DNA from 3 places in the Methylorubrum sp. SL192 genome. Region 2 is predicted to be linked to each of the others. Evidence: riboswitches for the same ligand, from Rfam matches in the RefSeq annotation. Region 2 holds a riboswitch; each other region holds the start of a gene.

The links. Region 2 has a riboswitch for cobalamin ahead of OVA30_RS03595 (CbtB domain-containing protein). Riboswitches for the same ligand answer to the same signal wherever they lie in the genome.
Region 1: linked by a shared signal. The riboswitch ahead of OVA30_RS09320 (TonB-dependent receptor) and the one ahead of OVA30_RS03595 (CbtB domain-containing protein) in region 2 are both predicted to bind cobalamin.
Region 3: linked by a shared signal. The riboswitch ahead of OVA30_RS02115 (TonB-dependent siderophore receptor) and the one ahead of OVA30_RS03595 (CbtB domain-containing protein) in region 2 are both predicted to bind cobalamin.

The regions. Positions count from the first base shown of each region.
Region 1 is NZ_JAPPQV010000003.1:1,817,085-1,827,079, reverse strand. Features, by position in the region: gene ccmA (heme ABC exporter ATP-binding protein CcmA) at 230-877, shown strand; gene ccmB (heme exporter protein CcmB) at 877-1,542, shown strand; gene OVA30_RS09340 (hypothetical protein) at 1,586-1,849, opposite strand; gene OVA30_RS09335 (hypothetical protein) at 1,980-2,399, opposite strand; gene OVA30_RS09330 (hypothetical protein) at 2,781-2,987, shown strand; cobalamin riboswitch at 2,989-3,188, shown strand; gene OVA30_RS09325 (hypothetical protein) at 3,183-3,308, opposite strand; gene OVA30_RS09320 (TonB-dependent receptor) at 3,310-5,553, shown strand; gene OVA30_RS09315 (hypothetical protein) at 5,718-6,008, shown strand; gene OVA30_RS09310 (hypothetical protein) at 6,154-6,516, shown strand; tRNA gene OVA30_RS09305 (tRNA-Thr) at 6,597-6,672, opposite strand; gene OVA30_RS09300 (Maf-like protein) at 6,816-7,487, shown strand; gene yacG (DNA gyrase inhibitor YacG) at 7,484-7,702, shown strand; tRNA gene OVA30_RS09290 (tRNA-Phe) at 7,817-7,892, shown strand; gene OVA30_RS09285 (hypothetical protein) at 8,278-8,700, opposite strand; gene OVA30_RS09280 (hypothetical protein) at 9,551-9,995, opposite strand, start outside.
Region 2 is NZ_JAPPQV010000003.1:585,145-595,139, forward strand. Features, by position in the region: gene OVA30_RS03560 (precorrin-8X methylmutase) at 1-117, opposite strand, end outside; gene cobG (precorrin-3B synthase) at 124-1,410, opposite strand; gene cobN (cobaltochelatase subunit CobN) at 1,407-4,838, opposite strand; gene OVA30_RS03575 (DUF4349 domain-containing protein) at 4,852-5,748, opposite strand; gene cobW (cobalamin biosynthesis protein CobW) at 5,745-6,779, opposite strand; gene OVA30_RS03585 (DUF1636 domain-containing protein) at 6,776-7,183, opposite strand; gene OVA30_RS03590 (CbtA family protein) at 7,176-7,943, opposite strand; gene OVA30_RS03595 (CbtB domain-containing protein) at 7,974-8,156, opposite strand; cobalamin riboswitch at 8,198-8,396, opposite strand; gene OVA30_RS03600 (DUF1772 domain-containing protein) at 8,441-8,863, opposite strand; gene OVA30_RS03605 (MarR family winged helix-turn-helix transcriptional regulator) at 8,850-9,341, opposite strand; gene cobU (bifunctional adenosylcobinamide kinase/adenosylcobinamide-phosphate guanylyltransferase) at 9,423-9,953, shown strand; gene cobO (cob(I)yrinic acid a,c-diamide adenosyltransferase) at 9,953-9,995, shown strand, end outside.
Region 3 is NZ_JAPPQV010000003.1:248,421-258,415, forward strand. Features, by position in the region: gene urtA (urea ABC transporter substrate-binding protein) at 1-787, shown strand, start outside; gene OVA30_RS02110 (DUF1624 domain-containing protein) at 803-1,999, opposite strand; gene OVA30_RS02115 (TonB-dependent siderophore receptor) at 1,999-4,143, opposite strand; cobalamin riboswitch at 4,307-4,514, opposite strand; gene OVA30_RS02120 (tlde1 domain-containing protein) at 4,949-6,139, shown strand; gene OVA30_RS02125 (YybH family protein) at 6,263-6,631, opposite strand; gene OVA30_RS02130 (OsmC family protein) at 6,664-7,107, opposite strand; gene OVA30_RS02135 (PAS domain-containing protein) at 7,374-7,823, shown strand; gene frc (formyl-CoA transferase) at 7,924-9,174, shown strand; gene OVA30_RS02145 (alpha/beta hydrolase) at 9,732-9,995, opposite strand, start outside.

The DNA of each region.
Region 1 (9,995 bases), 1.2 Mb from region 2:
CTCGGCATCCATGGTCGCCCATCCTGCGAAACTGCCATGTGGCATCACCGAATCAATGCGTCAGCGGCCCGAGCGGTTCGCGCGCCGCCGAACGATCCGCTATAGGCCGCACGAGACCGGCCTCTCCGCCCGCGAGATGTCCCGGTATTCCCCTCGCGCCAGGCGAGGAGATCCGACAGCCAGGACCGAGACGAAGCGTGCGGACCTCAACCTCATCGAAGGCCGATCCGTGCGGTTGATCGTCGAGAATCTGGCCTGCCGCCGCTCCGGACGCCGCATCTTTTCCGGACTTTCCTTCGTGCTCGGACCCGGCGAAGGCCTGATGGTCACCGGGCGCAACGGCGCGGGCAAATCGAGCCTGCTCACGATGCTGTCCGGCCGCCTCAAGCCCGATGCCGGCACGATCCGCGCCGAGGGCATCGGCGAGGCGAACCTGCCGGAATTCCTTCACGTGGTCGGGCACCGGGACGGATTGAAATCGGCGCTGACGGCCGCCGAGAATCTCGAATTCGCCCGCGATCTTCTCGGCAATCCCGCCGCCTCCCCGAAGGCGGCCCTGGAGGCGATGGGCCTGCCGCATGTCGCACGGTTGCCGGTCGGCTACCTCTCGGCGGGGCAGCGACGCCGGGTGGCGCTGGCGCGCCTCCTCGTCTGCCGTCGCCCGCTCTGGCTGCTCGACGAGCCGACCGCCGCCCTGGACCTCGCCTCGCAGGGGGTTCTCGCGGGGCTGATGGGACGCCACCGGGCCGAAGGAGGGCTCGTGGTTGCTGCAACGCACCAAGCCCTCGGCCTGGAGGATGCCCGCGAGCTGCGCATTGGACCGGCGGCACCCGAGGCCGTCTCTGAAGCGGCGTTCGAGGCGGAGGATTGGCTGTGATGCGCGCCTTCTCCGCCCTCCTCGCCCGCGATCTGAAATTGGCCGCCCGGATCGGCGGCTCGGGCGCGCTCTCGCTCGTCTTCTTCCTGATGATTGTCGTGCTGGTGCCCTTCGCACTGGGGCCCGACATGAACCTGCTGTCGCGGATCGGCCCCGCGATCCTCTGGCTCTCGGCGGTGCTGGCCACCCTGATCGGCCTCGACCGGCTGTTTCAGTCGGACGAGGAGGACGGCTCGCTCGACCTGATGACGGGCGCTGCCGTGCCGCTGGAGCTGGTGGTGCTGGCCAAGGTCCTGGCCTCCTGGCTCACCACCGGCCTGCCCCTGGCGCTCGCTTCGCCGCTGTTCGGCTTGCTGGTGGCACTCTCCCCGAAAGCCATGGGCGCCACGGCCTTGACGCTGGCCCTGGGCACGCCGGCTTTGGCCTTCATCGGTGCGGTCGGCGCGGCGCTGACCGCTACCATCCGCCGGGGCGGCCTGATCCTGGCCATCATCGTGCTGCCGCTGATGGTCCCGACCCTGATCTTCGGGGTCTCGGCCGCGGAGGCTGCCCTCGGCGGCACGGTGCCGTTCACGACCCCGCTGACGGTGTTGGCCGCCCTGAGCCTGATCGCGGCCGTGGTGGGCACCCTGGCCGCCGCCGCGGCTTTGCGCTGGTCGGAATGAACCGGGCGCGGCGCGCGGGAGGCCGCGCCTCGGTTCGCCGGATCTACTTATCGCAGCCGATGCAGATCCCGGTATCGATCTTGTCGTCCTTCTTCTCCATGGCGGTTTCGCGGTCGGGATTGCCCGGGTCGCGCCGCACACCGCCCGCCCCGGCCGGCGGCATGGTCTGACCGACGGCAGAGGTGTTCGGCGCGTAGATGGTCGAAGCCGGACCGCCGCCGGTCCCGGTCTGCGCCGGCCCTTGGGCGGCAGCGGATGTGGCGAGGGCCGCGACCAGAACCGCGGCAAACGACAGACGAGTGATCATCGGCGAACTCCCTTGGAGTTCGAACGCACTAGACCCTTGAGGGTTCACGCGGGTCCATCGCCGGAGATCGGCCTCACATCGGTGCGCGTATCACTCTCGCAGGATCAGGCTCGGCAGCGCTTCGCGAAGCTCAGTCCGGCCAGCAGATCGTCGCTTCGCGCAAGCCCATCAACTGGGCCTCGCCGAGCCCGAATGAAGGGGAGGCATCGAACACCTCTCCCGCCACGCTCACCTCGCAGGCTTCGTCGAGAGCGCCACCGGCACAGAGCGCGAGGGCACGGGTGCGGCCCTGCATCTCTGCGGCCGCGACCCGGATCAGAAGCTTGCCGGCCAAGCGGACATTGCCTGCCGCATCCTCCGGCAACAGGCCGATGCAGGTGATCTCGTCGTCGGTCGCGTAGACGAGGTGGCAATGATCGAGCGTGACGCGCTCACCGACATGGTGACGGGCCGCCGCCGCGAAGGCCGCCGCGTCCGCATGCCCATCGACTGCGTGAGCCCCGGATGGAAGCAGGAGGGCGCTCAAGAGGAAAACGCATCCGATCCGCATGGAGGACCCCACCGAACGATTCCGACCGTACAAACTTCGCAATTTGTGGGCCGGAATGGCTCAGGGGCCGGCGCGCTCCGGGATTCGGCGGCGTCAGCGGGTCTGGCCGGTCTGCGGAGCGTGGGTGTTCTGGTTGTCGGTCGGGCCGGTGCGCGTGAAGGCGAAAACGACGAGCCCTGCAAGGATCATCAGCACGACGGGAAAAGCGAACATCCAACGGGGCATCTCTGGCATCCATGAGGCAGCATTCGGAGGACCGAAACCCCTGGACGGCCGAATGGCTCCGCGGAAGCGGATGAGTTCGGAACCGAACATATGCAATGAATGCATGCCCGATCCGACGCGCCAGCGATTGCTTTGTGCACTGCAACCTGAGAAATCATGGCCATGCCGGATCGCGATGGCGTCGCGGTCCTGCAGCCCTTCTTGGGCGTTTCCTCCCTAGACTTCGGGCCGTCCTTCGGGGCGGCCTTTTTTCTTTTCTGGCTGCCGTTCGCCTTTGCTTGCGGCAGGGTCCGTGTTTTTGGATCGCCGCTCGCGCAGGCGTACCGAACGGCACAGGGCGCATTGACCGAAGCGCCGCCTTGACCGTAGCTTGACCGTTGACGGTTCCCGCAAGGGATCAAAAGGGAACGCGGTGAAGGGCTTTCGAGCTCGATCCCGCGGCTGCCCCCGCAACTGTGAGCGAAGAGTCCTCCATCACCACGTCACTGGGCATGCCTCGCCTGGGAAGACGATGGAGGGCGACGACCCGCGAGCCAGGAGACCTGCCGTCAGCCGTGGTCACACGCGAGCCATGCCGGGCGGGGTGTCCCAGCAGGTGTCGAGACGCTGAAGGCCCATGGCCGGCAGTGGATCGGCCTCGGTCGCGGTGACGTGCCACCGTCGCTGCCGAGGCATCGTGTCCATCATGTCCCCCCTTCACCGCCGCTTCTGCGGCCGGTCCCTCCTGTCCGCCGTCGCCGCCCTGCCCCTCACGACGTCCGGTCCGGTCCGGGCCCAAGCACTCCTGACACAACTCGATGAGATCGCAGTGCAGGGCGGTGCCGGGATCGGCCTGCCCGCCAATGCACCGGCCGACGCCGTCGGCACGGACGCCGCCGCAGCCCTGCGGACGCCGAATCTGACGCAGTCCTCGCCGGTCGGCCTCAACCTGCGCACGCCGTCGCGCTCGGCGAGCCGGCTCGGTCTCACGCCGCTGGAAACGCCCGCGAGTCTCGACATCATCTCGGGCGAGACCATCCGCCTGCGCGGTCAGACCAGCGTGCTGGAGGCCGTGTCGCAGAACGGCACCGGCATCACGGCCTTCGGCTCGCCGGGCAACGGACTCGGCTTCTTCACCGCCCGCGGCTTTGCTGGGCAGAACTCGATCCAGACTTTGTTCGATGGCACCCGGCTCTATGTCGGCGCCAACACCGTCACCTTCCCGTTCGATACGTGGAACGTGGAGCGCATTGAGGTGCTGCGCGGGCCGGCCTCCGTTCTCTATGGGGACGGAGCCATCGGCGGTATCGTCAACGTCGTTTCGAAGAAGCCGCTGTTCACGCCGCTCAATGTCGCCCGCTTCGGCCTCGGCGAGGACGGCATCGCCCGCGCGGCGGTCGATTCGACCGGGCCGATCGGCGAATCCCTGGCCTATCGCCTCAATGTCAGCGGCAATCGTGCCGGTGGCTGGATCACGCCGGAGGGCGACTTCCGCAATCTCGCGATCTCGGGCGCGCTGACGCTCCAAGCGAATCCGGATCTCGCCTTCACCCTCAGCCATGATCTTGGCTACCAGGAGCCCACCCGCTACTGGGGCACGCCGCTGGTGAACGGTCGTGTGCCCGACGCCATCCGCTTCAACAACTACAACGTCCGCGATTCGAAGATCGCCTGGACCGACAACTGGACGCAGTTCCGGACGGAGTGGACCCCTTCGGCCGACGTGACGGTGCGCAACACCGCCTACCGCCTGCAAAGCCGCCGACATTGGCGCGACGTCGAGCAGTACCGCTTCAACCCGGCAACGGGGCTCGTCGATCGCTCCGACTATCTCGAAATTGGCCATAGCCAGGAACAGGTCGGGAATCGGTTCGACGCGACGTTCCGCGGTGCCCTGTTCGGGCTGGCCAACACGTTCTCGGCCGGCTTCGACGTGAACCATGTCAGCTTCCGCCACGCCAACAACTTCACCTTCTCCGAGACGCCGACGAGCGTGCCCCTGATCGGCTACGATCCCGGCTTCTTCCCGCCGGACGGGCGAGCGAGCCCGGCCTACGCCACGCGCACGAACCAAGCGTCGGTCTTCGCCGAGGATCGGCTGTTCCTGACCGACCGGTTGTCGTTCCTCACCGGCGTGCGCTTCGACGCGCCGCGTCTCTACCGGGAAGATCTGCGCAGCGGCGCGACGTTCGAGCGCTCCTTCCGCGCCCTCGGATACCGCTTCGCGCTGCTCTACGAGCCGACGCCGGATACATCGCTCTACGCGCAATACGCCACCGCGACGGATCCGGTGAACAGCCTGATCACCCTCTCGCAATCGCTGGCCGGCTTCGAACTCTCGACCGGCCGTCAGGTCGAGGTCGGCGCCAAGGGCCTCGTCTTCGGCGGCGCCGTCGAGTGGACCTTGGCCGGCTACCGTATCGTCAAGGACAACCTGATCTCGGCGGTGCCGGGCCAGCCGACCGTCTCGACCCAGGTCGGCCAGCAATCCTCCCTCGGCGCGGAGGCCGCGCTCTCCTGGCTCCCCGCCCCCGGCTGGCGCATCGATGCCAACCTCGCTGTGCTTCACGCCCAGTACGATGACTTCACTCAGAATGTCGGCGGAGTCGCCGTCTCCTATGCCGGCAATCAGCCGATCAACGTGCCGGAGCAGGTGGCCAATCTCTGGGTCAACTGGGCCTTCGCCCGCGACTGGGAGGGGCGCATCGGCCTCCAGCATGTCGGCGAAGTGTTTTCTGATTTTGGCAACACTGCCCGGCGGCCGGCCTACACGCTGGTCAATCTCGGCCTCGACCATCAGGTCACCGCCGGCTCCCGCCTGTCGCTACGGGTCTTCAACCTGTTCGACACGACCTACGCGGTCGATGGCAGCGCCGTGAACGGCATCGGCACCGCCTGGGTTCTCGGGCGCCCGCGCTCATTGGAGGTCGCCTACACGATCGCGTGGTGAACGATGCACCGGGCCGCCCAAACGCCGGCGCCAGCGCGTGTCGTCACCACGCCGCAGGGCCCCCGGGAAACCCCGCGGCCGGTGGGGGACTTGCCTGGCGGATAGCTCATCCTTCGCACGACTTCGGGACGTGCAAGGGCGCCATTACGTTTAGGAGTCCCCCAATGCACCGCATTGCCTTCACCGTCACCGTTCTGAGTTGCCTCGGCTCTGGCGCGGCCGTCGCTCAGGCCGGCCCCCCGGGCCTCCCCGTGGGCCCGTTCCCGCCGGGCACGATCATCCAGCGCCAGACCAACACCACCGGCAACACCGTCGATTACATCATCGCCCCGGGCGCCACGGGCGCCGACACCATCACCACCAACTCGGCGGCCGGCGGTAATGCCGGCCAGCCGGAGCGTGCCATCCCGCAGGGCAGCGCGGGCGGCGGAAGCGGGGGCGGCAGCTCGCGCTAGGAACGGCATAGCCGAGAACGCCGGCTCGGCGCCAGGGATCACCCGGGCGCGCCGAGCCGGCTATCGATGCGGATAAGCCTCTGAGAAATCACTTAATTTCGTTGCGCACGCGGCTCTCAATGCAACGTCGCCGGACGCCCCCGCGTTGGCCGCGCAATCGGTCGGCAACACGTCCGACGCCACGACAGGGAGCGCGACGATGGGCCGGGCGGCAGTGATAGGTGTTCTGACGGCGCTGACTCTTTTCAGCCCGTCGCTAGCGGCAGCGCGGCTGAAAATGGACGACAAGGCATCGCTATGGCCGCGCGCCAGAGCAAGCGAGAAAATCGATTTCACCAACCGCGTCGGCAAATCGATGAGCATGCTCTCGCCAGGGCTCGACAGAGGCTATTTCATGCGCTGCCTGGAAGAGGTCGCCAATATCGGCGACACCAAGGATCTCACGCTCAGCGACATGGTGCGAACCTGCGTCTCGCTGCAGGGCAGCCGATCCGGCGCCACCGAGTGAGAATGCGTTCGCGTCCGAATCGAGGAAGCGTCCCGATCCGAAATCGCTCGAGCACACAGATAATTCGAAGAGTGGGAGAGTGGTGCCGCAAGAGGGATTCGAACCCCCGACCCCCTCATTACGAATGAGGTGCTCTACCAGCTGAGCTATTGCGGCGTCGCATCCGGCTCGTCGCGTTGACGCCCGATGGAATGTGCCGGGTCTTAGACGGCCGCCTTGTCCTTGGCAAGCTCTTGGATGCTGTCTGATGGCCGAGACCGCGTTGCGGTGTCACCGGGCTTGGGCGTAAGACCTCGCCGATGAACGAGCTTCTCACCTCCGACGCCCTGAAGCCGCAGGTTTCCGGGGGGCCTGCGCGACCGCCCCTCGTGCTTGCCTCGGCCTCACCGCGCCGGCTGGCGCTGCTGCAACAGGTCGGGATCGAGCCGGATGCGTTGCTGCCCGCCGATATCGACGAGACCCCGCGCAAATCCGAATCACCCCGCGATCTCGCCCGCCGCCTCGCCCGGGAAAAGCTGGAGGCAGCCCAGGCTGCGGCGCGGCGTCGGGACGACCTGCGCGACGCCTATCTCGTCTCCGCCGACACCGTCGTCGCCGTGGGCCGTCGCGTGCTGCCCAAGGCCGAGCTGATCGACGAGGCCGCCGACTGCCTGCGGCTGCTTTCGGGGCGGGCGCACCGCGTCTACACGGCCGTCTGCATCCTGTCCCCGAAGGATCGGCGCCGCGAGCGCATGGTCGAGACTCGCGTACGCTTCAAGCGCCTGTCGAATCGCGAGATCGAGGGCTATCTTTCCTCGGGCGAGTGGCGCGGCAAGGCCGGCGGCTACGCCATCCAGGGCCTGGCAGCAGCCTTTGCGGTGAAGCTCGTCGGCTCGCACAGCGCGGTGGTCGGCCTTCCCTTGTACGAGACGATGAGCCTGCTCGAAGGTGAGGGTTTTCCCGTGCGGGGTGCCTGGGGAGCAGCAACATGAGCCAGTCGGCGAAGAGGACAGCGGCGGACAAGCCGCTGGCGCCCTGTCCGATCTGCGGCAAGCCGGCCCAGACCGAAACCAAGCCGTTCTGCTCGCCCCGCTGCGCCGACATCGACCTCGGACGCTGGCTCGGCGAGCGCTACGTCATTCCGGGGCCGGAGGAGGAGGGGATGTCCTACCCACCCCGTTCGGACGACGAAAACCGCTCCCGCTGAGAGCGAGATCCGCACCCGGCAAAAAAGCTTCGCCTTCATTGCGGGAAGGCTGGACAGGCCCAAAACCCTTCACTATACCCCCGCCAGCCGACGACGCAGCGCGACGCGGCGGATGCCCAGGTAGCTCAGTTGGTAGAGCATGCGACTGAAAATCGCAGTGTCGGCGGTTCGATTCCGTCCCTGGGCACCATCTTTCTGAAGAGCCCTTGAGCCTCAGAAAGTCAGGATTTACTGATCCCTCTCCTTGAGCTGACCATGCTACGGTCCTCTCTCTATTCGCTTTGCGCGGTGTATCGATGGCCCTCCAACGGGTCATTCTCCTGCACGTTGTCTCGGATCACCTGACGCTTGTCCGGCGCCCGCCGGTTTGCAGTCTCGGTGAACCGGTGCCGCTTGTTGCCGGCCTTATCAGTTCCCTCAGTACCGCAGGCTGCTGATAAACGGCCCCATCGCTTGTTCACTCATCGGTCGGCTGCCGGCTTCTTCGGGAGGCGATCTCCAGACGGTCAATGAGACCTGCGGGGATGGGCACCTCCCCGGTCCGCGAGATCCACGAGGACAGCGGCGAGCCCCCGTCATCGGAAGCGTGCCGCGAGCTTGCTCGAAGCTCCGGGATCGACGCGGTGCAACCGCTCCAGCGCGCGGATCGCGTCCCGCTCGACCGATTCATGGTAGGCTGCTTTAACCCGATCCACGCGTTCGATGAGAACGTCGAGCTTTTCGAGTGGCGTCAGTTCGCGAGATGCCTCGCTCGATTTTACCAGCTCGTGAGCCGATTTTGCGGGCGGCATCGCACTAACCTTCTCGGCGAGTTCACGGACGGCCTCGGAAATGATCCCGAGTTGCTGGCCGAAACTTCCGACTTCCTTGATGACCGCGACTTCGATCTCCGGGACGCCCTGGTAGGGTCCCGCCGAGATGTCCTGACTCACCCCGCCGCTCAGCGGTGCGAAAAAGGGAAACGTGAACCACGAATACCAAGTCGGACTACCGGAAATGACGCACCTCGCTCTGTCGCAAGCCGCGTCATGGTCGGATCGTATGGGCTGACATTCAAGCTCACCCTCATGCCTGCTTGCACGGGCGGAATGCTGGATGGCGACTATGCCAATCCTCAGCATCGAAAATGGCATGACGAACCTGATGCGCAGGCTTGAGCGATGTGTCGGTGTAGACCCGAAACAAGAATTCGCTCACTTGCGATTGACGGCGCCAATCAGAAGTATTTGTGCTCAGACGTGTTCTGAAAGAGGGATTGTAGCCGGATATCGGAAAAATCTGACCGGAAGCTAAAATATTCGATTTAGAAATGTACTATTATATTATAGTATAAAGTATCGGATCGGGCATGAGCTCATATGGTCAGGCAGCAAGCGCCTATAAAAGTTAATAATCTAATTTATGGAAGAGGTGTCCAGCTGGACGAGGTTACCACTCAAAAAACGAGTCCAGCCGCGGCATCAGGCAGATCAGTGTTCCTGCCGCGCCGATCACGCCTGCCATCATCACTATCGCCGCCACCGTCAGATCCCCGCGTCATCTCTTCGCAGCCATAACGCGGAAGAGGCTTGGGAAGTTTCACCGTCTGGACATGGCACGCGAGGGGAGTTCAGAGGGCCGTCACCACTTCAGGAAGCGGTCGGCGCTCGGCCGTGCGGCAACGGTGAGGGCGATCGCGCCAAGGGCGCCGATCAGCATGATAGAGGCAGCGAGAATCATAACAGTTACTCCACGACGCAGATTCAGGGACGTCTTCTGAACCAACGAGTGGGAACGATGGCGTGTGCCGTGCGGCAGATTGGCGTGCTCGGAAAGAGTTTGGACCGGAACCCGGCTGGAACGTCGGTCTCAGCTATCCCGGCCGATCCCCAACCCCCGCAGGAGATCACCGATCGGATCGATCCGAGCGGCCTGCTGCGGCTGCGTTGCGGCCGTCGCTGTGCCCGAAGCCGGCAATGCGGTGGAAGTCTCGGCAGCCAGAGCCGGCCGCAGCCGCGTCGCGACCTTTGCAGCACGGTGACGCCGCACGGCTTGCACCCGCTGGGTCGTGTCGGCCCCCGCGAGGTCGTCGGCCGCCAGGAGCGCGACCATCTCCGGTGACAGCAGCGTGAAGGTCGCGGGCTTCGGCACCGGCACGCCTCCGCTGTATCGAGGCGGATCGGCCCAGGTGGAACCTTCGGCCGCCTCGGCGCTGCTGACGATCAAGCTCTCGGCGCGCGACGATGTCGGTGCCGAATTCTGCGTTCTCACCAGAGGCGAGGTCGCGAGAAGACCGAACACCATGACGGCGGTG
Region 2 (9,995 bases):
CACCACGCGCTCGGCCGCGCCGGACCAGCGGGCGAGATCGGATTCGGCGCGGATCATCGCGAAGGAGCGCGCGTAGATCGCGCCGCCGTCGCGGATGTAGTCGTGGCGGGCACTCATCGCACGTTATCCTGGCACGTCGTCTTGAAACACGGGGTCCAGCGCCGGAAGCCCGGCGGCTGCGGCCTTCCTTATCCGGTCCAGCGCCACCTCGAAAGCGAGACGCGTTGCCGGCTCGCCAGAGGGGGGCCCGGCGAGCACCACATCGTAGGCGCCGTCGCGGCCCACCAGGGTCAGATCGGCGGGGCCCGGATGGGCGCAGCCCTTGGCGCAGCCCGAGACATGAGCGGTGAGGCCGGCCAGCGGCGCCAGCGCCTGCGCCAGCCGGGCGGCGTGGTCGGGCACCGGGGTCGTGCCGGAGCGGCAGGCCGGCGCACCGGGGCAGGCGGCGACCGCCCGGCGCGGATCGTCCGGCGCCACGATGAAGCCGGCCCGCGCCAATTCGGCCTGGAGGACGGCGGAGCGGCTTGCGGGAACGACGAGGGCGAGGCCGCGCTCCGCGCTCAGCCGCACGTCCTGCGCCCCGGCCAGCGCGGCGACCTGTTCCAGCCGATCCGCGGTGCAGCGGCCGAACGGCGCCTGGACGAGGAGCGCCGCTCTGTCCGCGGTCAGGACGGCGAGCCCCGGCGCGGCCGGAGCCGGAGCCGGCGCGAGCGGCGTCGGCTCGAACGGGAAGAAGCCGGCCACCGCCGCGATCACGGCCCGGCCATGGGCGTCGAGGTCGCGCATCCGGCGCCCACCGATCTCGGCGAAGGCCGCGAGCGCAAGGCCGATGGCGCCCGCCGCCTGGCGCTCGGGCAGCACGCCGCAGCGCAGGGGACCGGTTTCGGTCGCGAGGCCGAAGGCGACCTGCCCCTGCCCCTCGGCGAACAGGAAGAAATCGGCCTCGACCGTGCCGAGGCCGTGGGCGCCGCCGCCGTCGATCGCCACCAGCGTCTTGGGTGGCAGGCCCGGCACCGCGAGCCCCGCCGCCTCCACCGCGCGGGCGAGCGACGGCACGTCGATCTGTTCCGTGGGATCGAGGCCGGCGAGCGGCGCCGTCAGCGTCAGGCGCTGCGGGCCGCCGTCGTCGCGGGTGTCGCCGAGGCCGGCTTGCGCGAGGGCGCAGGCAAGCGGCGCGGCGCTCGCCTCGCTGACGCCGCGGATCTGGAGGTTGCCGCGGGCGGTCACGTCGATATGGCCGTTGCCGTAGGCCCGCGCGCCGTCCGCCACCGCGCGTAACTGCGCCGGCGTCAGGCGCCCGAGCGGCGGGTGGATGCGGGCGAGCAGCCCGTCGCCGGTCGGCATCGGCCGGGCGAGCGAGGGGCACCAGCCGCGGCGGGCGCCTTCGGGCAGGGTGCGGCGGGCGCTCATTCGGCGGCCAGCAAAGCGTCGGCCGGGGCGGCGTTGCGCCGGCTCTGCCACAGGCCGCGGGCGCGCAACTCGTCGAAGCGCTCGAGGATGGCGCGGGTCGCCTCGGGGTTCGCCGCCTTCAAGGCGTCGAAGGTTTCCGGGTCGGCGATCCAGGCGCCGTAGAGCCGATCGAGATCCTGGCTCGACACCGCATCGGTGGCGGCGGCGAGCACGAACACCGCGTCGATGCCCTGTGCGAATTCCTGCGCGCCGCGGTAGCCGTGGCGGAGCTGCGCCGCGATCCAGCGCGGATGGCCGAGCCGGCCGCGGATCAGCCGGGCGACGTCCTCGCGGGCGGTGCGGGTGCGCGGCGCCTCCGGATTCGAGACATCGAGGCTGTAGAGCGCGGGCGCCCTCCCCTCGGACGCGGCGGCGGCAAAGAACCCGCCCATGGCGTCGGCGGCTGCATCGCCGTCGAGCAGGTCGCGCTCGGCGACGTCGAAGGCGTGGACATAGGCGTCCGCCGCCGCGACGCGGGCGGCGAAATCCGCATCCGCGCCTTCCGCGTCGCCGTAGGCGTGGGTGGTGGCAGCAAGATACGCGGTGCCGAGATCGGCGCGCGCCTCCCACGCGCCGTCGAGCGCGGTCTCGGCCGCGCCCGCGCCGTAGCGGCCGGGGGCCGCGCCGTAGATGCGGGCGGCGGACTCGCCCCGGCGCCGGGCGGCGGCGAGCGGGTTTTCCTCGTCCTCCTCCTCGCGGGCGGCGACGGCGCGGGCCGCGCGGTCGAGCAGCGCCAGGGTCTCGGGAAAGGTGTCGCGGAACGCGCCGGAGACGCGGCAGGTCACGTCGATGCGCGGCCGGTCGAGAAGGGCCAGCGGCAGCACTTCGAAGCCGGTGACACGGGTCGAGGCATGGTCCCAGACCGGGCGCACACCCATCAGGGCCAGCGCATGCGCCACGTCCTCGCCGCCGGTGCGCAGCGTCGGCGAGGCCCAGAGATCCATGACGATGCGGGCCGGGTACTCGCCCTCGTCCTGAAGGTAGCGAAGCACCACCGCGTCCGCCGCCTTGGCGCCGAGCATGGTCGCGGCGCGGGTCGGCAGGGCGCGCGGATCGAGCGTCGTCAGGTTGCGGCCGGTCGGCATCACGTCCTGGCGCCCGCGCGAGGGCGAGCCGGCGGGGCCCGGAGCGACGAAGCAGCCGTCGAGGGCGGCGGCTAGGGCAGCGCGCTCCGCCTCCGCGCTCGACTGGACCGCCTCCGAGGCATCGGCGGGTGCACGGCCGAACACGTGCAGGCCATCGCGAAAAGGGGTCTCGCCCAGATCGCACAGATGCGCGTCGAGCGCGGTCAGCGCGTCGGCCATCGGCGTGTCGCCATCGACGCCCGCGCCTTCGAGCAGGCCGGCCGAGGCCGCCTCGTCGAGGATCGCCGTGGCGATCAGCCCGGCCCGGCGCGGATCGAGCACGCTCGCGGCGGAGTATTCCTCGACCAGTTCGCGCAGCGCCGCGGCCTCGGGGGTGAGCCCGGCCGCCTCGACGGTGGGGGTGAGGTGGCCGAGCGCGATCCCGCCGAGCCGGCGCTTGAGCGGCGCGGCCTCGCCGGGATCGTCGACGATGAACGGATAGACCACCGGCAGCGCCCCGACGGCCAAAGCCGGCCAGCAATCCGGCGACAGCGCCACCGCCTTGCCGGGCAGCCACTCGGTGGTGCCGTGGGTGCCGAGATGGATCAGCGCGACGAAGGCCCTCCGAACGCCCAGGTAGAAGGCGAGATAGGCGTGGGTCGGCGGCTCGTCGGGGTCATGGTAGCCGGCCTTGCGATCGGCGGCGCGGCCGCGATCAGGCTGAAGGAAGAGGGTGAGACTCTCATCCCTCTCCCCTCTGCGGGAGAGGGTGGCCCCCGAAGGGGGTCGGGTGAGGGGAGCGCCCGTTCCAGAAAGACCTGAGCTGGCCCCTCTCCCGCCTGCTTCGCAGGCACCCTCCCCCGCAGAGGGGGGAGGGTTTTGCGCCGCGCAGACCATCCGGAACCGGAACGCCCCGTCCCGGCAGAGCGGGTCGTCCTCCGGTGCGCCCCAGCGCTCCGTCAGCTCCGTCCGGCGCTCCTCCGGCAGCCCCCCGAACCACGCCGCGTAATCGGTCAGCGATACCGAAAAGCTCGGCTCGCCCTCCGTCAGCGACGCCATCAGCGCGCCCGCGTCAGGCAACTCGCCCGCGGCAAAGCCCGCTGCGGCGAGGTCGGCCGCGATGGCGCGGGCGCTTTCCGGCGTATCGAGGCCGACCGCGTAGCCGGCGCGGCCGCCGCGGGCGGGGTAATCGGAGAGCACCATCGCCAGCCGGCGTTGTTCGCGCGGCGTTCGACGCAGGCGGACCCACGCCGCGGCGCGCTCGGCGAGCTCGGCGATGCCCGTGGGATCGGGCACGGCGCGGCGCTCCGAAAAGCCCTCGACCGCCGCGGCCTCCTCCTTGAACGAGATCGGGAAGCCCGAGAGCCGCCCGTCGAATTCCGGCAAAGCCACCTGCATGGCGAGGTCGGACGCGTTCATGCCCCGACCCGAGGCGGCCCAGGCGTCGCGGGGCGCGCCGATCGTATAGGCCTGGATCACCGGGCAATCGGCGGCGTCGAGCACGAAGCCGGCATCGTCGCGGGCGGAGAAGGCGGTAGCGGCCAGCACGATGTCCGGCCGGCGCAGGGCCAACGCCGCGCGCAAGCTCGCCACGGCCTCCGGGTCCTTCAGGCTCGACACCGCGAGCGTGACGCTGCCGATGCCGCGCTCAGTCAGCGCGGCGGCCAGCTGCAGGGCCGGCGCCGTCTCGCCGGAGAGCACCGCCGAGCGGTAGACCAGCAGCAGCGCCAGCGGCCCCGGCCCGGCGGCCCGCATCGCCGTCTCGAGCGCGACGGGCCCGCAGCCGGGGCACCACGCGAAGCCGCGCGGCAATGCCTTCGGCGGCTCGGGCTCCAAGACGGCGCCGGCCTCCGCCGCGAGGCTGCGCAGCAGGTTCTTCAGGTTCTCCGGGCCACCCGCGCGAAAATAGGCGTCGAGGCGGATGCAGGTCTCGGGCGGCACGGTCGAGAAGGCGTCGAGGCGCGGGTCCGGCCGGTCGTCGCCGGGCAAAACCGCAAGTTTGACCCCCTGCGCCCGTGCCGCCGCGGCAGCCCGCTCGATGCCGTAGCGCCAATAGTCGAGCCCGCCGAGGCAGCGGATCACGCAGACCTTGGCGCGGGCGATCACCGCATCGACGTAGAGATCGACCGACATCGGGTGGCGCAGCTGCGCCATCTTGGCGAGCCGCAGCGTGGGCAGGCCGGGCTCGGCCGCATGGGCGCGCGCGACGGCCGCGAGGTCGGTATCGGTGAACGACAGGAAGACGATCTCGCCCGGGCTCTGGCCGAGATCGACCGCCGCCTCGCCCTCGTCGAGGGAGACCGTATCGAGGCGGATCAGGTGCATGGCGCGGGCGCCCTCACGGCTCCAACGGGACGCGCGCCGGATGGGCCCGCTTGCGCCGGATGCGCCAGACCAGCCGGAGGAGCAAGGCGGCAAAAAGAACAATCGGCAGCCAGGGCAGGCTCGCGACGGTGAAGCGGAGGGCCGAGGCCGCGCTCTCGCCGAGGATCGGTCCGCTGCGGGCCCAGACCTCCTGCACCGGAGCGAAGGCGCCGGCCCGCGCCCGGCTGGTGCGGAAGTCCACCGTGACGATCTCGGTGTCCACGCGCTCGTCGAGCCCGCGGCGCGTCCCCTCCGCCTCCTCGATCTGGCTCTGAACCTGCGCCAGCTCGCCCGCGATCTTGATCAGATCCTCGGCCCGGTTGTCCGGCTTCTCGGCGAGCGCGGTCAGGCGGGTGCGGTAATCGTTGAGCTGGGCGAGGCGCCGGCCGGTATCGGCAATCGAGGCCGTCAGATCCTCGGCGCGGGTCGCCTGCTCGATCAGCACGACGTCGCCCGCCGCCTCGCCCGGCAGCGGACCGGTGACGAAGGCGACGTAAGGAGCGACCGCGGCGTGCGGCAGCCGCACCTCGATCTGCGCCTGCGGCGGGCTCGCGCCGTTGCCGTCCCGGATCGAGGAATTCAGCAGCGTGCAGGTCGCAGCTTCGTTGAGACAGCGGTCGCGGGCGGCGGCGAAGTGCGGCGCCACCCGGTCCGGCCCGAGGCCGACGGTGAGATCGTGGCGATAGGCGAGCTTGGCCGTGCTTCCGTCACGCGCGGCGGAGACGAAGGGCGCGGGCGCAGGGGCTTGGGCCATCCGCATCGCCCCGTCCGCCTCGCGCCCGCTGTCGGAACAACCGGCGAGCAGGGCGAGGACGGGGACCGCGAGCCAGAGCCCGCGCGGCCGCCGGCCTGCGGCCTCGCCCCGGTTCATCCGCGCAGGGCGGCGGCGACCGCGTCCTGATCGAAGCCTTTGAGGCCGATGACGACGAGGCGTCCGTCACGCGGCTCCGAACCCTTCCACGGGCGGTCGTAATGGGAGGCGACGCGCCGGCCGACGCCCTGCACCACGAGGCGCATCGGCTTGCCCTTCACCTCGGCAAAGCCCTTGATCCGCAGCACGCCCTCGGTCTCGGCCGCCTTCTCGACGCGGGCGGACAGATCTTCCGGGCTGCCGGCGATGCCGACGGGGATCGCGACCGATTCGAAATCGTCGTGGTCGTGGTCTTCGCCCTCGCCGTGATGCGAGGGGCGGGCGTCGAGGTCGTCCTCGGCCGCCGCGGCGATCCCGAGCAGCACACGCGGGTCGAGCCGGCCGTGCTCGGTCTCGACGATCTCGACCGCGCGCGGCAGGTGCGCCTGGATATCGGCGCGGACCTTGTCGCGGCCCGCCGCGTCGAGCAGGTCGGCCTTGTTGAGCACCACGAGGTCGGCGCAGAGGATCTGGTCCTCGAACACTTCCTCCAGCGGATTGTCGTGATCGACCGACTGGTCCGCCGCGCGCTGGTTGGCGAGGGCGTCGGGGTCCTCGGCGAACATCCCCGCGGCGACCGCCGGGCCGTCCACCACCGCGACGACGCCGTCCACGGTGACCCGCGAGCGGATCGCCGGCCACTGGAACGCCTGGACTAGGGGCTTGGGCAGGGCGAGGCCGGAGGTCTCGATCAGGATGTGCTCCGGCGGCTCGGGCCGGTCGAGCAGCTTGGTCAGCGCCGGCACGAAATCGTCGGCCACGGTGCAGCAGATGCATCCGTTGGGCAGCTCCACCACCGAATCCTCGTTGCAGCCCTCGATGCCGCAGGCAGCGAGGAACGAGCCGTCGAAGCCGAGATCGCCGAACTCGTTGACGATGATGGCGAGGCGGCGCCCGCGGGCGTTCTCGACGGTGTGGCGCACGAGCGTCGTCTTGCCGGCTCCGAGGAAGCCGGTGACGATGGTGCAGGGGATTTTTTCGACGAGGCTCATGATGGGGTCTCCCCTCGGGCCGCCTTGAGCGGCGGGATGCGGGCGACGACGCCCTTGCGAAACGCCTCCGGCCGTTCGCGCCAGGGCACGACGCCGTCGGGGGTCTCGAGGTAGCGACGCAGACCCGCCAGGATGGTGCGGGCGGAGGTGTCGGGATCTTCGAGCGCGTCGAAGTCGCCGTAGACGTAGGTCCAGCGGTCGGGCGAGACGACCGCGACGGTGCAGGGCCGCTTGCAGACCGAGAGGCACTCGGCACCCTCGATCGTCAGGCCCGGCACGGGCGCGCGCCCGGCCTCCGCCAGCAGCGCGGCCAGCAGCTTGGCCCCGGCGCGCGGCTCGGAGACATCGCCCGCCGCGCGGCAGGTGGTGCAGACCGACAGGATGGCGGTATCGGGATCAGGCATTCGCACGGGCACCCGCCTCGCGGCCGAACAGGCCCCAGGCCCAGCCATAGGCGAGCCCGATCACCGCCCAGAACACGAAGCCGATGGCGAGCGCGCGCGCGGCGAACTGAGCGGCCGTGGCCGGCGGCACCTGCGAAGAGACGGTGTCGATCGATTGCGGCGCGCCCGCAAGATGCGGCGCGACGATGAGGACGAGGCCACCGAGGATCGTCAGCGGCACCCGCCGCACGGCGATCAGGTAGAGGCCGAGCCCGGTCGCCACCACCGTCATCAGCCACCACGACTGGCGCAGCACGAGCGGCGCCGCGCCCATGCCGGGCAATTCCGGCGGCAGGCCGATGGCCGGGGCGAGGACCACCGCGAGGAAGCCGGCGATGCCGACGACGAGTCCGCCCTGCGGGGTCGGCTCGCGGCGCAGCGCCAGCATCACCGCCGCGAGCAGCAGCGCGTAGCCGACGCCGCCGACCAGCGTGGCGAGACCGGTGAAGGCCATGCGCTGCAGGCCCGGCGCGGGCTGCCACGCGTCGGCCTTGCCGTGATCGTGTCCGCCCTCGCCATGCGCATGGGCGTGGGCCGGGACGATCAGGGCGGCGAAGGAGGTCTCATCGCGGGAGGGCGGGAGGGCGGCATGCGCGCCCTCGCCTTCATAGGTCTCCGCCTGAAGGATCAGCGGGGAGGTCAGCGTGAGCTGCAGGCCCGTCGCGACGACGGACGCGAGGAAGCCGGCGACGAGCGCCGCCGACAGCAACCGGATGATCATGGAACTGCTTGAAGCCGCTGGATGCGCGGATCAGTGGCAGGGGAAGTTCTGCGCGTGGCGGAAATCGTGCGCCGCGTTGTGCAGGACGCTCGCCGGAGCAAAGCCCGCCACGAAGACGAGACCGAGGCCGAGGAAGGCGGCAACGAGGAGCGCGCGGGCGCCTTCGGCCGAACGGGTGGTGGCGGCCTGGGTCTGAAGGGTCGCAGTCGTCATCGGGTCACGGGCTCCGGCCGCCCCACCGGCGGCGTTCGAGAACAAAACTTCGCTGGACGGCAGGTCTCCTGGCTCGCGGCTGGTATCGTGCCTGCCGCCTTCCCGGATCACCCGGTGGCTCGTGGCAGGAACTCGCCGCTTACAGTTGCGGGGGCAGCCGCGGAATCGAGGCTTCTGGAAAACCTCTCACCGCATTCCCTTTTCACCCCGTTGCCGGGGCACCGTCACGGAGCGGTCATAGCCTGATGCGGACGGACGCACAACGTGTCCCGCACCGGCCGCGATCACCACAGCGCCCAGAGGAAGGCCGCCACCGCCGCTAGACCGAGCCCGCTGCGGACCGCGTGCAGGCGGATCCAGCGCTGCATCAGCGGCGCCACGACCGGATCGGTCGCTGATGCGGCGAGCAGGGCGCGGTTGGTCGGCATGATCGCAAGCAAAGTGTAGGGCCAGTTGGCGAGCGCGAGCGCCGCCCCGAGCCCCCATCGCGGATCGCCGGTACGCGCCCAGGCGAGCAGGCCGAGGGCGGTGGCGGCCAGCGCCAAGCCGCCCTGCATCCGGGTCGCGCGGCGATAGCTCGGGCGCCATTGCTGCAATTGGGAGGCCGGGTCGAGGACGAGCCGGGCCGGATGCTCCACGAAGCCGACATACAGCGCGGCGCCGGCAAAGGCCGCTGCCGCGACGAGAGCGAGTTCACCGATCAGCATCGTGGTCTCCCGATTGTTCGCCGCTCCGGCGTTCGCCGGCCCGCTCGCCGATGGTCCGCACGAGGGCGCGGGCGGCCTCGAGCGCCGCAGGGTTGAGACCGCGGGCGAGTGCGGCCGCCCAGGGCGCCTGCCGCGCCGCCGCCGCCGCGTAGGCATCCCGGCCCGCGGGCGTGAGGAGAACGAGGCGGGCGCGCAGGTGGTGGGGATTGTCCGCGAAGCTCACGAGGCCCGCTTTCGCCAGCTCATTGACCGTCCGCTGCACGCCCTGGCGGGTCATGCCCATGTCGCGGGCGATGCGGGCGACCGGCAGCGGCTGCGCCGCGAGCGCGACGGCGCCCAGAACCTGCCAGCGGGCGCTGGTGAGGCCGAAATCCCCCACCAACCGATCGCCGGCAGCCAGCAGCGCGCCGCTCGACCGGAAGATCTCCAGCACCAGAGCCGTCGCGGCGTCCGCGGCGTCATGATCCGAACGCTTCATGACAATATGCTGCCGATTTGACAACACGCTGTCAACAGAACGGCTTTGACGCGCTGGCGGCGCGTGAGGCAAAGGGTGCGGATGCTTCAGGCCGCCCCTCGGATGACCCTGGTGCTCGGCGGTGCGCGCTCGGGCAAGAGCGCCTATGCCGAGCGGCTGATCGAGGCCTGTCCCGCCCCCTGGCTCTACATCGCCACGGCGCAGGCCTGGGACGAGGAGATGCGGGTCCGCATCGACGAGCACCGGGCGCGGCGCTCCGACTCCTGGCACACCCTCGACGTGCCGATGGCGCTGCCGGAGGCGGTGGCCGCCGCGACCGGGCCGGTGCTGGTCGATTGCCTCACGCTCTGGCTCACCAACCTGCTGCTGGCCGAGGCCGATCTCGACGCGGCGACCGAGGCCCTGGCACGGGCCTGCGCCGCCGCACCGGGTCCGCTGGTGCTGGTGGCCAACGAAGTCGGCCTCGGCATCGTGCCGGACAACGCCCTCGCCCGCCGTTTTCGCGATGCGGCCGGGCGGCTGCACCAGCGGCTGGCGCGCGAGGCCGACCGGGTCGTGCTCACCGTCGCCGGGCTGCCGCTGACGGTCAAACCCTCACGCGAGAATCCCTGATGACCGAAGACGACACGCGCCACCGCGAAAAGATGGCCAAGC
Region 3 (9,995 bases), 340 kb from region 2:
TCTGGAGCAGTCCAAGAACGTGATCTACACCGGCCAGGAGGCGACCCAGCAGACGCTCGTCGCCCTCGATTGGGTGACGAAGGAGAAGGGCGCCAAATCCTTCTTCATGGTCGGCTCGGACTATATCTGGCCGCGTACCACCAACAAGATTGCGACCAAGCACATCACCAACGTGACCAAGGGCACGATCGTCGGCGAGGAATACTTCCCGCTCGGGCACACGCAGTTCAACTCGGTCATCAACAAGATCAAGCTCAAGAAGCCGGACGTCATCTTCGCCACCGTCGTCGGCGGCTCGAACGTCGCCTTCTACAAGCAGCTCAAGGCGGCCGGCATCGACCTCAAGAAGCAGACGCTGGTGACGGTGTCCGTGACCGAGGACGACGTCGACGGCATCGGCGGCGAGAACATCGCCGACGCCTATAGCTGCATGAAGTACTTCCAGTCGGTCAAGACTCCGGCCAACGAGGCCTTCGTCGCCGCCTTCAAGAAGCGCTGGGGCGACAAGACCGTCATCGGCGACATCACCCAGGCCGCCTATCTCAGCCCCTTCCTGTGGAAGGCGGCGGTGGAGAAGGCCGGTTCCTTCGAGGTCGACAAGGTGATCGCCGTTTCACCGGGCCTCGAGATCAAGGACGCACCGGAAGGCGCCGTGAAGATCCACGAGAACCATCACCTCTGGGCCAAGACCCGGGTCGCCCGCGCCCGGCCGGACGGGCAGTTCGACGTGGTCTACGAGAGCCCGGAGCTGATCGAGCCGAACCCGTTCCCGAAGGGATATCAGTAGGCGGCGCGGGCGGGGTCAGAGGTAGCTCAGACCCCGCCACCGGCTGCGCCGCTTCAGCCGCACCATCCAGAGGCAGGCCGGGTAGAGGGCCAGCGCGAACAGTGCCGCGATCAGCCAGATCTGAAACGGGGCACCGACTTCGATCCGGCCGGAGGGACCCGCAAGACCGAAGGCGGCCAGGCCGTCATAGGTCAGGCGCAGGGCCCACAAGTGCAGCAGGTAGAAGAACAGCGGCACCCCGCCAAAGACGGTGAGCCAGCCTAGACGCCGTTCCGGCAGGCGCTCGAACAGCGCGAGCAGCAGCAGGCCGGGACCGAGGGTTGCGAGCAGGAAGTCGGCCGAGGGCGGATACTTGGTGAGGTTGACGAAGGACAGGGCGTCCGCGCCCCAATCCTTGCCCGCCAGCCACGGATGCGGATCTCCGTAGCTGTTGAGGCCGCGCAGGATCAGGAAGGCGACGAGGCTCGCGAGCCCAAGGGCGACGAGGCGTCGGCGGCGCGTGCGCGGATCGACGCCCGCGCCGTAGAGCGGCCCCAGCGCGTAGCCCGCGGCGATCACACCGATCCAGGGCAGCACCGGATAGGAGGTGCGCGCCGCGCCCCAGGGCAGCGGGATCAGGCCGCGCTGATGCAGCACCGCCCACAGGGCGTAGCCCGGCTGATCGGGCGCGAGCACGATCCCGTCGAGCGCGTTGTGCCCGAGCATGATCGCCAGGCCTACGCCGATCAGCGCCGGGCGCGGCAGCCAGAGCAGGGCGGCGAGCGCCATCATGCTGAGACCGATCGCCCAGATCACCTGCAGGTAGAGGATCGGCGGCAGCAGGGCACGGGTCCAGGCGAGGTTCACCAGGGTCACTTCAAGGGCGACCAGGAAGAGTCCGCGCTTGATGAGGAAGGCGGAGGTCGCGGCGCGGCTGCCGTGCTTTTGCCCGTAGAGGCTCGCCGAGAGCCCCGTCAGCAGCAGGAAGACCGGGGCGCAAAAATGCGAGGCGGCCCGCGTCAGGAACAGGCCGGGCGGGGTCGCCGCGAGGTTCACCGGGTCGCTCACCTGGGCGTGGAGGTAGAAGAACTCCCGCGCGTGATCGACCAGCATCAGCAGCATCACGAGCCCGCGCAGGGCATCGATGGCGCCGATGCGGGTGCGTGGCGCGACCCCCGCGGCGATGGGAGCCGGTGCGGACTCAGCCGTGGCCGCCCCTTGGCGAGCCCTCATCAGAACCGCACCGTCATCGTTCCGGTGAAGCGCCGGGGCGCGCCGGGATAGACCCGGAAGCGGTTGAGGGAGCTCTCGTAATACTCGGTGTCGAACACGTTCTCGATGTTCAGCCCGAAGCGGAAGTTCTCGTAGCGGTAATAGGCGAGCGCATCGACGGCGATATAGGCCGGCAGGGAGAAGCTGTTGACCGCGTCCGCCGCCCGCTCGCCGACGCCGCGCACGCCGCCGCCGAGCCCGAGCCCCTTCCACGGGCCGGCCTGCACCTCGTGAACGGCGAGCAGGCTGCCGGAATGGCGCGGCACGTTGATGAGCGGCGTGCCGGCCGGCAAGGTCGGATCTTCGGTGACCACGGCCTCCGCGTAGACGTAGCCCGCCAGCAGCTTGATCTCCGGCGTGATCTGGCCAGCGGCGGTCAGCTCGAAACCCTGGCTGCGCACCCCGCCGACCGCCACGGAGAAGCCGCTGCCGTTGGCATCCGGCGTCAGCACGTTCTCCCGGTCGATCCGGAAGGCGGTGCCGGTCAGCGCCAGTGCGCCGCCATAGAGGTCGAGCTTGGCCCCGACCTCGTAGCCGATGCCGGTTTCCGGCGCGAACGGCCCGAAGGCGGAGGCGGCGGCGGCATCGGGACCGATATTGGGGCGGAAACTCGTGCCGACATTGGCGTAGAGGGAGAGTTCGGGCAGCGGCTGGTAGACGAGGCCGGCGCGGGGCGTCGCGGCAAAGTAGGTCTGATCGACCTGGGACCGCGGGATGCGCTCGCGGAACGACTGTTCGAAGAAGTCGAAGCGCACGCCGAGCAGCGCCTTCCATTCGGGCGTGAGGACGATCTGGTCCTGCGCATAGAGGGCGGTGTTGGTGATCCGTTCGAGGTTGTTGCGGAAGCGGTCGATCGGCGGCAGCGGCTGGCCGTAGCGCGGATCGTAGATGTCGATGGCGAAGGTCGAACCCGGTCGGATCGTCGAGCGGTTGTAGACCGTCCGGCTGTCGGTGCTCTCGCGCTCGAAGCCGAGCAGCATGGTGTGGCCGATGCCGGCGGTGTCGAAACGCCCGACCACCTCCGCCTGGCCAATCGCCGTGTCCCAGCGGTAGTCGCGGATGTTGCGGTCGCGTGAGACGGTGCGGTTGTCGGCGGCGATGGCGCGGATCTCGGCGGATTCACCCTCCAGCGTGCCGGTGTTGAAGTGGGTGGCGAGCCGCATCTGCCAATCGGCGTTGAAGCGGTGATCGACGCGGACCTGCATCGTGTTGTTGGTCTGATAGGTGCTCTGGCCCGGCTCGCCGAGGAAGCGCGAGATCGGCAAGAGCCCGAGCCGCCCGTTGAGGGCGATGACGCCGCGGTCGAAGACGATGCGGTTGCGCAGGAACTCGGTCTCGACGGTGATGCGCGTGTCCGGCGTGATCTGCCAGCTCAGGACGGGCGCCACGAGCAGCCGGTCGCTGTCGACGAAATCGCGAAAGCTGCCCTGGCGGCCGGCGGCGAGATTGAAGCGGTAGGCGAGCGTGCCCTCCTCGTTCAGCGCGCCGCCGGAATCGACCGTGCCGCGGAACTGCCCGAACGAGTCCCACAACCCGCCCATCTCGACGAAGCGCTCGACGGTCGGCTGCTTGGTGATGATGTTGACGAGCCCGCCCGGATCGCTGCGCCCGAACAGCCCGCCGCCGGGGCCTTTGAGCACCTCGACGCGCTCGACGTTCTGGGCGTCGGGCGGGGGCGGCGTGCCGCGGTTGAGCGGAAAGCCGTTCTTGTAGATCTCGGAGGTGGTGACGCCGCGGATGGCGTAGCTGAACACCGAGAGGCCGCCGAAATTGTTCTGCTGCGCCACGCCCGGCGTGTAGTTGAAGACGCGATCGACGCGGGTGGCGGCGAGATCCGTGATGACCTCGCGCGGGGCGACCGTGACGATCTGGGGCACGTCGCGCTGGGGCGTGTCGGTCTTGGTGCTGCTCACCGCGCGGTCGGCGCGGTAGCCCGGCGTCGGCCCGATCAGGCCGATCGTGCCGGCAGCGCTGGTCCGGCCATCCGATGCGCCGTTGCCGACGCCGCGGCCTTCGCCCTCGACCGCCAGTTCCTCCAGGGTGACCGATTCCTGTGCCCGCGCCTCCGGGCCGTGCAGGCCGGCGCAGAGCAGCGCGGCGAGCATCCAAGGCGGGCGCCGGGCCGGGACGTCGATGGCGTTCAGGATCGTCCGAACTGTCACAAGGCGCGCTCTGGCTGTTCGGGTGCGGGCCCGAGCGGGTGCCCCGCCGGGAGCGCAGGGGAACGCTCTCGCCGATCAGGCACGCCGCCGGAGCACCCCGCCCGGGGGACATCGTCGCGCCAAGGCAGGTCTCCTGGCTCACGGGTCAGCGCCCCCGTCTCGGCCTTCCCGGTGCAGGGCACCAGTGACCTTCGACGACGGTGGCTCGCCGCTCACAGTTGCGGGGGCAGCTTCGGCCTCGCCCGGACGGGCTTACCGAATTCCCTCTTAGCCCTCGGACATGCGTCCGGGGAACCTTGGCCGCAGCAACTTCGCTGCGATGCGGCGCAGGGTCAACAGACCGGCCAATGAAATGTAACAACATCACACAACCTGTGGCCCGTAGAGCACAAGGGCTCCGCAAGAAGCCCCATAGCGGCTGCGCTTCCCGCATCGGCCCAAAGGCGGGCACGCGAGACGATGGCGATCGTCCGGCTGGCCTCGTCATCGAGCGCGCACTGCGCCGCGGCGTTTGGTAGAGGCCGCCGCCTCGTGGCGCGGCGGAGCCGCTGAGAATCCGCAACGAACGTTTTTCGAAGGACGTGACCGAGCTTTAGGCAAGATTAACCAAGATCCCGTTGAATGACGGAGGCTTAAGGTTGATCCTTCCCTAATCGGCGAAGCCATCTCGTTTTGTCATTCTGGCACAGATAGCCGGAGATGACGGCGGGAGGCCGTGTGGGATCCGCGTTGTCGAGTACCGCCCGCAATGGACATCGCCGAGCTCGTCCAGAGTCGCTCCGCCCGGCCCGTCATCCGCCGTCGGCGCCGCCCGCCTGTCGCGGCGCTCGCGCTGACCGCCCTCGGGGGTCTCGCGGTCGCCGGGATCCTGCAACCGCAGGATCGCGCTGCGCCCGCCCCCGTGGAAACCGCGCAGGTTTCGGCCGAGGCCGACGGGGCGGCGGCCGTGCAGGCCGCGCCCGGCGCGCTGGCCTGGATGCTCGACCCCACCCCCGTGCTCGACACGGCCTCCGGCGGCTTCATCCCGCGGACCGCGCAGGTGTCCGCCTTCCGGGCGCCGCCCGTGGCGGAGCCGTCCAAGTCGCAGCCTGCCCCATCGGAGCCGGCCACGACCCTGGCCGCCCTCCCCGCGGAGCAGGCCACCGACGCCGCGCCCGCCGTCACACCGCGCCCGGCCGCACCGACGGCCCGCCTCGCCCTCACGGTGCCGCTGCCGGTGCGGCGGCCCGACGAATTCCGCTACGAGCCGCGCACGCAGACCGCCCGGGCGGCGACGCCTCGGATCGCCACGGCGTCCGCGGCGCGCGCCTCCACCGAGCCGACTCGCAGCGTGTTCAGCGCCGCGGTCACGGACAACCGCAACTTCCTCGAGAAGATGTTCGATCTGCCGGGTTCGGCGCCCACGCCGTCCTCGGACAAGGCGATGGCCTATGCCGGGCTCGATAGCGGGGCGGTCGATTCGGCTGCGCGGCGCCGCGTCGTGCCGGGCCCGGTCTCCGAGCCGGGGGTCGCCGTCTACGACATCAGCGCCGCCACCGTGACGCTGCCGAGCGGCGAGGTGCTGGAGGCCCATTCCGGCCTCGGCGTCGCCCAGGACAACCCGGACCACGTCCATATCCGGATGCGCGGCGCCACCCCGCCCGGGGTCTACGACCTGCGGGAGCGCGAGGCCCTGTTCCATGGGGTGCGGGCGATCCGCCTCAATCCGGTCGGTGGCTCGGCCGCCATCCACGGGCGTGACGGCATCCTCGCCCACACCTACATGCTGGGCCCGAGCGGCGCCTCGAACGGCTGCGTCGTGTTCCGGAACTACACCCGCTTCCTCCAGGCCTATCTGAGCGGCGAGGTCCGGCGCCTGGTCGTGGTGCCCGGCACCGCCCCCGGCATCTTCGCCAGCCGGCGCAACGCCACGCCGCGCCGCTCGGCCTCGGCGGATTAACGGGTTTCCAAAGGGATCATCCCTTTGGCGGGACATCGGGGCAGCGCCCCGATGTCCCTTCACCAGGGCTCTGCCCTGGACCCGCGAAAGGACTTGTCCTTTCGAAACCCGCTTTGGAGCCCTTCAGGATTTGGCGACGGGCTTGAGCTTGAGCTGGTCGATGGCCCAGCGCCACGTCCCGTCCGATTGCCGGCGGGCCGACTCGACCGAGAGCGCGCCGTTCGGCAGCCGCGCGAAGGTCAGCGCGAGGTCGCCGTTGCGGATCGCCGGCAGGGTCTCGGGTTCGGGGAAGTCCGACTTGCGCGCGAGCAGATCGGTATAGAAGCGGCGGATCTCGTCGTGGCCGGTCGCCACGATATCGCCTGCGGCCACCACCGCCTGCGGCTCGTACAGGGCGACCAGCCCTTCGGCATCGCCGGCATTGGCCCGTTCGTTGAAGAGGCGGGCCAGATCCTCCGGCTCGCGTGCCACGTCCCGCTGCGTCTCGCTCATCGCTCGTTCCTCCCTGTCTGTTTCAGGCCTGTCTATTTCAGGCGGTTGCCCCCGCCGTCCCGCACCGCGACCGCCACCGGAACGCCGGCCTTGACGCTCTCGGACACGGTGCAGAACTGCTCGAACTGAGCGAGCACGCGGTCGAGCCGGTCCATCGACTCGGCGGGCGCGCCGAGCGCGATATCGACCTCGATCCCGACGAGGCGCAGGCGGCCTTCCGCATTGCGGGCCACGCGCCCGATCGCCTCGGCGCTCACGCCCCCACCCTCCTGCCGGTACTTGCCCAGCGCGAAGGCGAGGCTCGCGCACAGACAGTTGCTCACGGCGGCGATCAGCACCTGCTCCGGCGAGGGACCGGTGCCGCCGCCGATCGGCTCCGGCTCGTCCGTCAGCAGCGGCACGAAGCTCTCGCCGAAATCGATCCGGAAGGCGTAGGCCTCGATCTGCCGGATCCGAATGCTGTGCTTGTCCGACATCGTGGCCTCCTCGCCTCCCTATCAACCCACCGCCGCGCGATCTCGTTCGAGCCCCGCACTGCGCCTTGACCTGCCATTCGTATCTGGTATACCAGATGCCAATGACGAGCCACCGGAAAGAGCGATTTCGATCCGGAAGGCCCGAGACCCGGGAAGCCAAGGAGGCAACGCCTGCCATGACCGAACGCGGCATCCTCGACAGACATCGCATCTCTCCGCTCACAGCGCGGCCTCAGGGCTAGCCGGCGGCGGAAGGGGGGCAACCGATGGCCCAATCGCAGACCTTCGACACGTCCGGCCTTGTCGCGGCGATCGGTGACGCGGTGGTGATCTCCGACGCGGACGGACGGATTGTCGTCTGGAATCCGGCTGCGGAGCGGATCTTCGGCTTCTCGGAAGCCGAGGCGCTCGGGCAGAGCCTCGACCTCATCACCCCGGAGCGTCACCGCCGACGCCACTGGGATGGCTACGCCAAGACGATGCGTACGGGCGAGACCCGCTACGGCACGTCGCTGCTCAAGGTTCCGGCCCTGCACAAGGATGGCCGGGCCCTGTCGATCGCCTTCACCGTCGCGCTGCTGCACGGCGCGGCGGGCGAGGTCACCGGCATCGCCGCGGTCATCCGCGACGAGACCGAGCGCTTTCAGGAAGAGCGCTCCCTGCGCCGCCGCGTGGCGGAGCTGGAAGAGGCTTTGGGCACCCTCGTCTGCGCCTGAAGGCGGGGCGCCTGAGCCATTCAGCAATATTACCGGCCGTAATACTTTTCGATTTTCCAACAACGACCCACAACGAAGTCGAAATAGGGAGAAGACCGAGATGACCCAGCCGCTCGACGGGATCAGAATCATCGATTTCACCCACGTCCAGGCGGGCCCCGCCTGCACCCAGCTCCTCGCGTGGTTCGGGGCGGACGTGATCAAGGTCGAGCGTCCGGGCTCGGGCGACGTGACGCGCAACCAGCTTCGCCACGTCGAGGACGCGGATGCGCTCTACTTCACGATGCTCAACTCCAACAAGCGTTCGCTGACGCTGGACACCAAGAACCCGCAGGGCAAGGAAGTCCTGGAAAAGCTGATCCAAGAATCCGACGTGATGGTCGAGAATTTCGGCCCCGGCGCACTTGATCGCATGGGCTTCACCTGGGCCCGCATCCAGGAGCTCAACCCGGGCATGATCCTCGCCTCGGTGAAGGGCTTCTCCGACGGGCACCACTACGAAGATCTGAAGGTCTACGAGAACGTGGCCCAGTGCGCGGGCGGTGCCGCCTCGACCACCGGCTTCTGGGACGGCCCGCCCACCGTGTCGGCCGCCGCGCTCGGTGACTCGAACACCGGCATGCATCTGGCCATCGGCATCCTCACGGCGCTGCACCAGAAGACCAAGACCGGCAAGGGCCAGAAGGTCGCCGTGTCGATGCAGGATTCGGTGATCAACCTCTGCCGCGTGAAGCTGCGCGACCAGCAGCGCCTCGATGCCATCGGCTACCTCGAAGAATACCCGCAATACCCGCACGGCGAGTTCACGGACGTGGTGCCGCGCGGCGGCAACGCGGGCGGCGGCGGCCAGCCGGGCTGGGTGCTCAAGTGCAAGGGCTGGCAGACGGACCCCAACGCCTACATCTACTTCACGATCCAGGGCCACGCCTGGGCCCCGATCTGCAAGGCGCTCGGCCGTGAGGAGTGGATCGACGATCCGGCCTACAACACGCCCCGCGCCCGCCAGGACAAGATCTTCGAGATCTTCGCCATCATCGAGGATTGGCTGGCCGACAAGACCAAGTTCGAGGCCGTCGATATCCTGCGCAAGTTCGACATCCCGTGCTCGCCGGTGCTGTCGATGAAGGAAATCGCCGCCGATCCGTCGCTGCGCGCCAGCGGCACCATCGTCGAGGTGCCGCATCCCAAGCTCGGCTCGTATCTGACCGTCGGTTCCCCGATCAAGTTCTCGGACCTGAAGGTCGACATCAAGGCTTCGCCGCTTCTGGGCGAGCACACCGACGAGGTCCTCGCCGGCCTCGGCTACTCGCCCGAGCAGATCGCCGCGATGCACGAGTCGCGCGCGGTCTAAAGGGGAAGCGGCAGCGCGGATCGCCGCGCTGCCCGTACAGGATGGCCAGTCTCTTTCGGCCATGATCCTCCCGGGACAGGGCATCGCCCCGGGAGCGCATGACCGGGCATGACGCCCGGGTTTCTTCCTCCTCCGATGACTTTCCCGGGCCGACTCCGTCGGTCCGGTTTTTCGTTGTCCGGGTTTTTGATGCAGTATTCGTTTGATCAAACCTGATCACAGCGAAAGCCGAGCGTTCCCCTCTCCCCGCACGCGGGGAGAGGGCCACGTCTCCCCCTTGTCGGGGAGCGTGGCGAGGCGGCAGCCGACGGTGAGGGGGCTTGGCCCGAAGAGCCTCTTCCCGAGCCGCCCCCTCACCGCCGCTCCGGCTTCGCCTGCGCTTCCTGTCTGCACGACAGGGTGCAGACAGGCCTCTCCCCGACCAATCCCGGGCCTGCCCGGGATTGGCAAGGCGTCACCGAAGTCGGGTAAACCCGACTTCGGGCGGGGAGAGGGGAAATCCGCCGTCCCGTCGAGATCAACCGGATTTGGGGTAGAGACGCGTTCGCCCGCGCCGCCTAACCGAAGAAATCGCCCAGGAAGAAGTCCACGGCCTGGCTCACCACCTCCGGATCGTAGGCGTGCGGGCCGTCATACTCGACGTAGGTGAGGTCGTAGCCTGCCACCCGAAGCAGCCGGGCGTGGTTGCGGGCGCTCCGGTCGATCGGGATCTGCTCGTCGCGGGTGCCGTGCGACAGGAAGATCTTGGGCGCACCCGCCTGCACCTGCACCGACATGAACCCGGCGGACGACACGATCAGGTGGCTGACCCGGTCACCGTT